3 regions of the Brachybacterium sp. GCM10030267 genome follow, and region 1 is predicted to be linked to each of the others. Evidence: predicted binding sites of a transcription regulator. Region 1 holds the regulator's gene; each other region holds the start of a gene.
What was found. The regulator LexA, encoded in region 1, represses DNA repair genes until DNA is damaged. The targets are predictions, from matches to a motif close to TCGAACANNTGTTCGA.

Region 1 (3,203 bases):
TCCCGTCTCCGACCGCGCCTGGCGCCAGGTCTCCGTCACCGGCTCCCAGTGTCTGGGCGGGACGTGCCCGATGGTGGATTCGTGCTTCGCCGAGCGCAGCCGGGAGCTGGCCCGCGAGGTCGACATCATCGTGACCAACCACGCGCTCCTGGCGATCGATGCCTTCGACAACCACGGCATCATCCCCGAGCACGACGTCGTCGTCTTCGACGAGGCGCATGACCTCTCCGGGCGCGTGACGGGTGCCGTCACCGAGGTGCTCAGCCCCGGGATGCTGCGCGGCACGGTGCGGGACCTGCGCGGGCTGGGTGTGGCCGCCACGGCGCTCGACGACGCCTCCGAGGAGCTGCGTGAAGCGCTCGAACTCGCGCCGGACGGCCGAGTGATCGGGGACCTGCCGGACCGGCTCGCCGACGCGATCCAGCAGCTGCGTATCGAGGCCCGTACCGCGCACTCCGACGCCAAGGACGCCGGCGAGGACGGCACCGTCGGCGCGGCGGGGTCCCGCAAGGCCGTGAGGGCGAACCTCCAGGAGATCATCGACGTCTGTGAACGACTGGCGTCCCCGGGGGAGGACGACGTGGTCTCGGTCTCGCACTCCCCGGCGACCGGGCGCTCCAGCATCCAGGTCGCGCCGCTCAGCGTGGCCGCGGCCATGCGAGGCGCGATCCTGGAGAGCCGCACTGCCGTTCTCACCTCGGCCACGCTCGCCCTCGGCGGCCGGTTCGAACCCGCTGCCGGAGAGGTGGGCCTTGCGCGAGCGGACCGGATGGAGCCGGACGCCCTCCCGCCGCTGGAGAACTCGAGCGCGTGGGCCGGGCTGGACGTCGGGAGCCCGTTCGCGTACCGCCGCCAGGGCATCCTCTACACCGCGCGCCACCTTCCCCAGCCCGGGCGCGAGGGGCCGTCGCCCGCGATGCTCGACCATCTCACCGATCTGGTCGAGGCCTCGCGCGGGGGAGCGCTGTGCCTGTTCTCCTCCCGGCGTGGGGCCGAGCTCGCCGCGGAGCACGTGCGGGCCCGCCTCGATCTCACGATCGGGGTCCAGGGCGAGGACTCGATGGCCAACCTGGTGCGGATCTTCCGCGACGACGAGGACGCGAGCCTGTTCGGAACGCTCACCCTCTGGCAGGGCGTGGACGTCTCGGGTCGCTCGCTGCGTCTGGTCACCATCGACCGGATCCCCTTCCCGCGCCCCGATGAGCCGCTGACCTCGGCCCGTCAGGAGCGGATCGGTCAGCGCGGGGGCAACGGGTTCATGTCGGTCTCCGCCCAGCACGCCGCGCTGCTGATGGCTCAGGGCGCCGGGCGCCTGATCCGGTCGCACGAGGACCGCGGGATGGTCGCCGTGCTGGATCCGCGACTGGCGACGGCCCGGTACGGAGGATTCCTGCGGGAGTCCATGCCACCGCTGTGGCCGACCTCAGACCCGGAGGTCGCGCTCGGCGCGCTGCGCCGTCTCGCCGAGAGCTGAGCGGCGGAGAGCTGACCGGCGTGGAGAACTGAGCGGGAGAGCAGGGGACGGGCCTCGACGCGGCGCCACGGGCGGAGCACGTCCTGGGCGGCATCAGACGGCGCGCAGCACCGCCACGACCTTGCCCAGGATCTCGGCGTGGTCCCCGAGGATCGGGGCGAAGGACGGATTGTGCGGCATCAACCAGACGTGGTCGTCACGGCGGGCGAACGTCTTGACGGTGGCCTCGCCGTCGATCATCGCCGCGACGATCTCGCCCTTCTGCGCCTCCTGCTGGCTGCGCACGACCACCCAGTCCCCGTCGCAGATGGCGGCATCGATCATCGAGTCGCCCACGACCTGCAGCAGGAAGAGGTCCCCATCGCCCACCAGGCGCGAGGGCAGGGTGAAGACGTCTTCGATCTGCTCCTCGGCGGTGATGGGGACGCCTGCGGCGATCCGGCCGACCAGGGGGACCGAGACGGAGTTCGCGGAGACCTCCGGAACCGGCGGCGGCTCGGGGGCCCCGTCGTCCTCGGGCAGGAACACTTCCATCGCGCGCGGACGCTTGGGGTCGCGGCGCAGGAACCCCTTGCGCTCGAGGGCCTGCAGCTGATGGGAGACCGACGACGATGAGGTCAGGCCGACCGCGTCACCGATCTCCCGCATGCTCGGCGGGTACCCGCGCGCGGCGATCGCGGCATTGATGGTCTCCAGCACCAGGCGCTGGCGCCGGGTGAGCCCGGCGGTCGCGGCGTCGGCCGGCGCGTCGCCCCGTGCCCTGGTCGGCTGACTGGGGGTGGGGATGCTCGACATCATCGGGCAGGCCTCCTGGCTTCGTCTGTCGGACCCTCGCGGTTCCGTTGTCCTGTCACCCAGCGTAGGGCGGCACGCACCGGATGCCAAACACCTGTTCGAGGTTTCCCTTGCGTGTCGCGCGGCGATGGGGCTACAGTCGCACACACATTCGATCGAACAGGAGTTCGGACATGCGTACGGAAACAGCCGCTGTTCTCCCCTTCCCGCAGCGCCGCACCGAGCCGGGCGAGGGCGCCGGTCGAGCGAACGTTCGACTCGAGGTCAGTCGCCGCGGGCGCCTCGTGCTGATGATGATCGCCTTCGTGCTCGGCCTGCTGGTGGCCGCCGCTGCGCTGCTCGCCTTCGACGTCCCGTTCGCGCTCGCCGACTCCGAGGACGAGCAGCAGGTCACGGTGACCGTCGAGGCCGGGGACACCCTGTGGGGGTACGCCGAGCAGTACGCTCCGGAGGGGATGAGCCCGCACGAGTTCGTGACCGAGGCGCGCAACCTCAACCATCTGCCCACCGGGCGCATCACCGCCGGCCAGCAGATCGAGCTGCCGGCCGCCGAGGGCGCGGCCCACTGACACTCCGGGTGCCGGCCTGACGTCCGGGACGCGGCGGTATCCTGAGTGGATGCACTGCCCGTTCTGCCGCCATCCTGATTCCCGGGTCGTGGACTCCCGCACGTCGGACGATGGCGCGACCATCCGGCGCCGACGACAGTGCCCGAACTGCTCCCGGCGCTTCTCCACCTCGGAGACCGCATCGCTGTCGGTGCAGAAGCGCTCCGGTGTGAGCGAGCCGTTCAGCCGCGCGAAGGTGATCTCAGGCGTCCGCAAAGCCTGCCAGGGCCGGCCGGTCTCCGATGACGAGCTGGCGATGCTCGCCCAGCGGGTCGAGGAGGACATCCGTGCCAGCGGCCAGGCAGAGGTCGAGGCTCACCAGGTGG
Region 2 (3,203 bases), on a different contig from region 1:
GACTCGAAGCCCGCCGTCAGCCACCGCACACGGGAGGCGGGCTCGAGGGTCTGCGGCGGATCGCCGGTGCCCCAGTTCGTCTCGTCGAGCAGGTGGTCCCGCAGCTCGGCGGACGGCCGCGCCGCCGAGGGCAGCTGCATGGTCGAGGCCGCCGCCAGGCATCTCATCTGCAGGTTGAAGCGGCGCCACACCTCCGAGCTGAGCGGATCCTCGGGGGAGATCTGTTCCGAGAGCGCCAGGAAGTAGGCGGTGAGCGAGCTGTTCCACGCGACGGAGATCATGATCAGGTACGAGAGGTCCCAGACGTACGCCGAGGGCACGTCCGCAGCGTCATCCCGCGAGGCGCCCAGGCCATGGCCGGCGGGCCAGTAGACCGTCGCATCGAGGCTGCAGACGCGGGGGAAGTCCTCCTCGAAACTGCTCGACTCGCACTCGGAGGCGGGGATGTCCGGCCAGGTGTAGACCTGGACCCTCAGGGGCTCCCACGGCAGGCCCCGGTCCGAGCTGGTGGTGGCCCAGACCTGGTTCAGGCACCCGGCGGCCGCATCGAGAACCGCCGGGAGCTCGGCGGTGTCGTGGTCGACCGGAGTGGCCGGGAGCTCGCAGTCGGCGACGTCGGGCAGGGAACCCTCGGTCAGAGGGCTGGTGGCCATGACGGTCGTGAGCTCCTCCACGTCACCCGGCGGGACGTCGATCGGTGAGACCACCGTGAACTCGGGCTCCTCGGTCTCGGAGCCGCTGGGGGTCTCCGGTGTCTCCTTCGTCGGCTCCGACGGGCTCGACGTGGTCGACGCGGCGGTGGGATCCTCTCCGCCGCGGTTGAGCGCGACGTAGGTGACGCCGCCGCCGAGCACGAGCGCGAGGGCGGTGACGCAGCCCATGGCCACCACCATCACGGCCCACGGCGGGCCGCCGCGCCGGCCGCCCCCAGCCGCGGGGCCCGACGTCCGCTGCTGATACCAGCCGTGCGATCCGCCCTGAGGGGGTCGGTCTCCTGGTCCCGAGTGCGTCATGCCTCTCTCCCCTGCCCCGTCACGTCCTCGCCGTGCGCAGGATATGTGAAGCGATGACGCCGCGGACGGGATGCCGCCGCCCTGGCCGACGGGTCCCGGGCTCCCGCCGGCTGCGACGTCGATCCTCGGGCGCCCTGACGTGCGGCGTCCGGAACCGCCCGTGCGGATGTCTCGACGGGGTCACAGTTCACGCGGAGCCGGTCGCGGCGCGGCCGCTTGACACTGCATCGAACAGGTGTTCGACTTTCGGTATGCGGTGGAGCGGGCAGGAGATCAGCGGCGAGACGACCAGCGGTCAGGAGGACGCTCCGGCTCTCGTCGGCCTCTCCGGGCTCGTGCGCAGCGTCCGCACTCCCGAGTTCCAGGGCGTCACCTTCCACGAGGTGACGGCGAAGTCCGCGCTGAACCGGGTGCCGCCGGCGAGCTCGATGCCCTTCGAGTGGACGGTCAATCCCTATCGCGGCTGCTCGCATGCCTGCGTGTACTGCTTCGCCCGCAGCACGCACCGCTACCTCGACCTCGATGCGGGAGCGGATTTCGACCAGCAGGTGATCGTCAAGGTCAACGTCGCCGACGTGCTGCGCGCCGAGCTCCGCAAGCGCACCTGGAACCGCAGCCACGTCGCGCTCGGCACCAACACCGACCCCTACCAGCGGGCCGAGGGACGCTACGGACTCATGCCCGGGATCATCTCCGCGCTCGCCGACAGCGGCACGCCCCTGTCCGTGCTGACCAAGGGAACCCTGCTGCGGCGAGACCTGCCGCTGCTGTCGGAGGCGGCCGAACGGGTCCCGGTGGACCTGTCCATGTCGATCGCCGTCTTCGACGACGAGCTGCAGAAGGCCATCGAGCCCGGCACGCCCTCGGCCGCCGCGCGCCTGGCGACGGTGCGGGCCGCGGCGGATCGCGGCTTCAGCGTCTCGGTGTTCCTGATGCCGATCATGCCGTGGCTGACCGACTCCGATGCACAGCTCGACGAAGCGCTCGCGCGCATCGCGGAAGCCGGCGCCGCGCGGGTGGTCTACGGCGCGCTGCACCTGCGGCCGGGCGCCAAGGAGTGGTTCCTGGAGTGGATCGAGCGGGAGCACCCCGAACTCGCCACCGGCTATCGGCGCTTCTACCAGCACGCCTCGTATGCGCCCGCGTCGTACCGCAAGAACCTCGCCCGACGGATCGAGCCGCTGCTGCAACGCCACGGTCTGAACTCCCGTGAGGACGAGGACCAGCCGGAGCAGCGGCGGCGTGCCGCGGGTGCGGCGCAGCGGGTGACCGCGGCACCGTCGGCGCTCGACCTCGCGCCGCAGCCCGCGCTCTTCTAGGGGGCTTGCAGAGCCCTCTGCGTCCCCGGCGGATCTCTGCGTCTCCCCCCTCAGCGTCTCCCCCCCCTCAGCGTCTCCCGCAGCGTCTCCCTCTCAGCAGCGGGATCCGTGACCGAGTGGGAATGACCCACGCATACCAACAAGGTCGCGGATCTGGCCGCCGGGTCGGGCTCGCCGGCATCGAGCGGGACAAGGAAATGGCTCCTGACCTGGGTCAGGAGCCATTTTCTATCGGCGGAGGATGGGGGATTCGAACCCCCGAGGGCGTTAACCCAACACGCGTTCCAGGCGTGCGCCATAGGCCGCTAGGCGAATCCTCCAGCGCTCACGAAGAGCAGTGGACAGCGTACCCGAGAGCCCAGGTGGGCGCGAACCGTGCGGGCACAGGTCACATCGGCGCCCGCTCCCGGACCTCACCGGGGCGCGGGCCCGGTGGAGTCCCGCACCCGCAGGGTCGGCTCGACACGGCTGAACGACGCCGTCGTCCGTCCTGCGAGCCGTTCGCGGATCATCTGTGCCGCGAGCCGCCCCATCTCCGCCCGCGGCTGGTTCACGCTGGTCAGGTGCGGTCTGACGGTCAGCGCGACCGCCGAGCTGTCGTAGCCTGCCACGCTCAGGCGCTCCGGCACCGGGACCCGCAGATCGGCGGCGCGATGCAGGACGCGCACTGCGGCGATGTCATTGGCGGCGAAGACGGCCGTGGCTGCCCCCTCCGCGCCGCGGCGAATCGCCCGCAGCAGCAGGTCGATGCCGTCATCCGGGTGGACCGGCCCGATCACCGAGGCGCCCTCGCGCAGGCCATGGCGCTCCATGGCGGTCAGGAAGCCGGTCCGGCGCAGGGCGGGGCCGGGGCGGGCCGACAGGGTCACGT
Region 3 (3,203 bases), on a different contig from region 1:
TCCAGACGAGGTCGTCATCGGGGCCGTCGAAGGTCTCCAGGAGGGTCCCGCTCCCGGCGTTGAGCCGGACGCCGGATCCGCCCAGAGTCGCCACCTCCGCGACGTCCTCGAGCACCCGCTCCACCGACGACCCCTCGCCCTCGGGTCCGAGGGAGCCGATCGTGAAGCCGAAGCGACCCGCGGACGATGACGGCTCGCCGCCGGCGGTGATGGACGACGTCGCGGCGAGGGTACCGAGGGCCGCCACGCCGGTGACGCCGAGCGCTGCGGAGGTGAGGACGGTTCGACGACGGGGGACGCTCATGGTCGGAAGCTCTCGAGAGGCCAGTTCGGCGTCGTGCTGGGGCCGTCGCGACGAGTACCGGCTGCCGTTCGCAGGCCCACTGGGAATGTACACCGGCCTGGGTCACGCTGCGAGGGTGACGACGTTCTGGCACAACGCATCGACGCATTCCGACAAGCTGAACCCCTGCCCGCCGGTCCGCGCCGCGATCCGGCGCGGATCTGCAGAGCCTGGTGGCGGAGTGTCGTGACCGTCGTCCTTCCCGGCTTCGGCGGCCTCGCCGGCCCCATCGCCCTGGACGCCGGGCGATGGCCTGGTCCGGACTCTCTCGAGCATGGCGGGCCAGCGTGCCTGTACCGGTCGGTCTTCCGCGTCTACCACCGTGAAGCGCGAGAGGCCGGCAGCTGATGCCGGAAGCGGCTGGAGGCGGAGCCCGCCTTCGTGGACGATGACGTGGTGGCGCCGGCACAGCAGCGCGAGTCCTTCTATATCGGTGCGGCCGCCCTCGGACCAGGGCGTCACGTGGTGAGCGTCCAGATGCCTGCTCTGGTGGCAGCCGGGGAACACGCAGGTCTCGTCCCGCAGCCTCAGGGCACGACGTTGGGCGCGGGAGGCGAGTCGGCGCGACCGGCCCAGATGGAGGACCTCGCCGGTCGTGTCGGTGATGGCGACGGAGACCTTGCCGGTGCAGGCAAGACGCTCCGCGGTGCGGGTCTCGAGCGGACCGCCGCCGGTCGTGCTGCACCGCTGGGACGTTCCCGCGGGAACGTCACGGCTCAGGGCGTCGGCGCTGACCTGGACCACCACCACATGTCGGTCCTCCCCGGAGCGGTCGTCGGGCGCCGCGGCGAGATAACCCCGCGCCACGTCGAGCAGCGCAACGGCGCGGCGCTGTTCGAGAGTGGCCGTGGTGGTCACCTCCGCATCGGCACGGTCGATGCTGGTCGGCTCGCCGGAGGCCTGACCCGCAGCAGTCGGCGGGACATTCCGTGCGTCCGGCGTCACCGTCGTGGCGGCCGGCGCGTCGTCGTGCCCGTCCCGGGCCATGGCCAGCTCCAGGGCGGTGGTCACCTCGGCGCCGACCTCTGCCGGCAGCACGGCCCGCAGCTCGACCATGCCATCGTCCCGGGTCCGCCAGCGCGCCTCGCGGATCATCTCCTGGTCCAGTCGGCTCCCATCATCCGCTCGGAAGGAGGAGATGGCGCGGGCGAGCTGAGAGGCCGTGGAGTCGCGGGCGAGCTCGACCAAGGCGTCCTCGTCGATGCGCCCGGCGACGCGGGTCATCTCGCGCACCTTGGAGAACGAGAGCCGTCCGGCACGGAACTCCCCAAGAGTTCGCGGCATCGTGGGCAGAACCCGCGCGATCCGCACGTGCTCGCGGGCGGTCCCGGCCGACATCGAACATGCCCACGCCAACCAGTGCGCCGTCGACTTCAGGCCGACGAACCAGCTCAGCCCGCCGCGGGCGTCGAACTCACCGACCATGAGCAGCAGCTCGCAGGTGGCCTCGGCGATGCGGGCCGCCTGGTCCTGGATACGGGACCCGAGACGTTCGGCATCGGTGCGGGACAGCGGGTCGTCCGGTACGGAGGGCGGGCCCGGTGCTGCGTGCTCGGCGGATGGCGCGGCCGCCCTCTCTGCGCTGAGGCGGTCCGGCGGGGTGGACGGCGGGGCGAGGGACATCGTGACCTCCCGGTCGGGGAACGGGTGTTCGACCAGCCGACCAGGATCCGGTGCCGCGCACCAGGCGCCGCGGCGACATGTGGACACCAGCGCGTTGTGGAGGAATGGGTGCGGGTGCCCGTGGATGCGCGGGGACCGGCCGGTCTGCCAAGATCAGCGCATGACGAATCTCGACCGCGACCAGCTCGCCGCACTCATCGATCACACCCTGCTGAAGCCCGAGGCCACGCCGGCCGATGTCACCGCACTGCTGCGCGAGGCCGAGGACCTCGGCACGTACTCGGTGTGCATCTCGCCGTCGATGCTGCCGGTGCGGACCACCGTGAAGGTGGCGACCGTGTGCGGGTTCCCCTCCGGTCAGCATGCCCCCTCGATCAAGGCGGCCGAAGCGGCCGACTCCGTCGAGAAGGGAGCCGACGAGGTCGACATGGTCCTCAACGTCGGACTCGCCCGTGCCGGGGAGTTCGCCGCCGTCGAGGACGAGATCCGCCAGGTCCGCGCCGCCGCGCCGCAGCCCGTCGTGCTGAAGGTGATCATCGAATCGGCAGCGCTCACCGACGAGCAGATCGTCGCGGTGTGCGAGGCCGCCGAGCGGGCCGGCGCCGATTTCGTGAAGACCTCGACCGGGTTCCACCCCGCCGGTGGGGCCAGCGAGGAAGCCGTCGCCCTGATGCGGCGCACCGTCGGCGACCGGCTCGGAGTCAAGGCCTCCGGCGGGATCCGCACCCGCGAGGCCGCCGAGGCGATGGTCGCCGCGGGCGCGAGCCGGCTGGGACTGTCCTCGTCACGCGCAGTGCTCGAGGGCGGCACCGGCACCGGCTACTGAGCCGGGGCGCGAGGTGACGACCGGCTGGGCTCAGGCCTGGCCCAGAGCCTCCCTCAGCTCGTCCTGCAGGGCCCCGAGCCGATCGGCGGCGCGACTCCGGATCGCGCCCAGCTGGTCCGGGGACGTTCCCGCGGGAACGCTTTCTGCGACCTCGAGGTAGCACTTCAGCTTCGGCTCGGTGCCCGAGGGACGCACGACCACCCGGGTGTCGTCCTCGCTGAGAAGCAGCATGCCCTCCGTCGGCGGCAGGCCGGTCGTCTCGACGGATCCCGCGGAGAGATCCTGGGTCTCGACCACGGACGACCCGAGCAGCTGAGCCGGCGGCGCGGTGCGCAGCTGCTGCATCATCACGGAGATCTCGGTGAGGTCCTCGACGCGGATCGAGAGCTGCGCGGTGGAGTACAGGCCGTG

Region 2: ACFQS2_RS10550 (Rv2578c family radical SAM protein) is a predicted target of LexA. The motif match lies at 1,241-1,256, and genes of this name have one in related genera.
Region 3: ACFQS2_RS05000 (DUF222 domain-containing protein) is a predicted target of LexA. The motif match lies at 1,983-1,998, and genes of this name have one in related genera.

The regions. Positions count from the first base shown of each region.
Region 1 is NZ_JBHTCX010000017.1:308,313-311,515, reverse strand. Features, by position in the region: gene ACFQS2_RS15945 (ATP-dependent DNA helicase) at 1-1,474, shown strand, start outside; gene lexA (transcriptional repressor LexA) at 1,568-2,269, opposite strand; gene ACFQS2_RS15935 (LysM peptidoglycan-binding domain-containing protein) at 2,443-2,838, shown strand; gene nrdR (transcriptional regulator NrdR) at 2,888-3,203, shown strand, end outside.
Region 2 is NZ_JBHTCX010000011.1:310,611-313,813, forward strand. Features, by position in the region: gene ACFQS2_RS10545 (hypothetical protein) at 1-881, opposite strand, end outside; gene ACFQS2_RS10550 (Rv2578c family radical SAM protein) at 1,265-2,332, shown strand; tRNA gene ACFQS2_RS10555 (tRNA-Ser) at 2,568-2,652, opposite strand; gene ACFQS2_RS10560 (LacI family DNA-binding transcriptional regulator) at 2,746-3,203, opposite strand, start outside.
Region 3 is NZ_JBHTCX010000006.1:36,110-39,312, reverse strand. Features, by position in the region: gene ACFQS2_RS05005 (hypothetical protein) at 1-304, opposite strand, end outside; gene ACFQS2_RS05000 (DUF222 domain-containing protein) at 407-1,966, opposite strand; gene deoC (deoxyribose-phosphate aldolase) at 2,127-2,792, shown strand; gene ACFQS2_RS04990 (phospho-sugar mutase) at 2,823-3,203, opposite strand, start outside.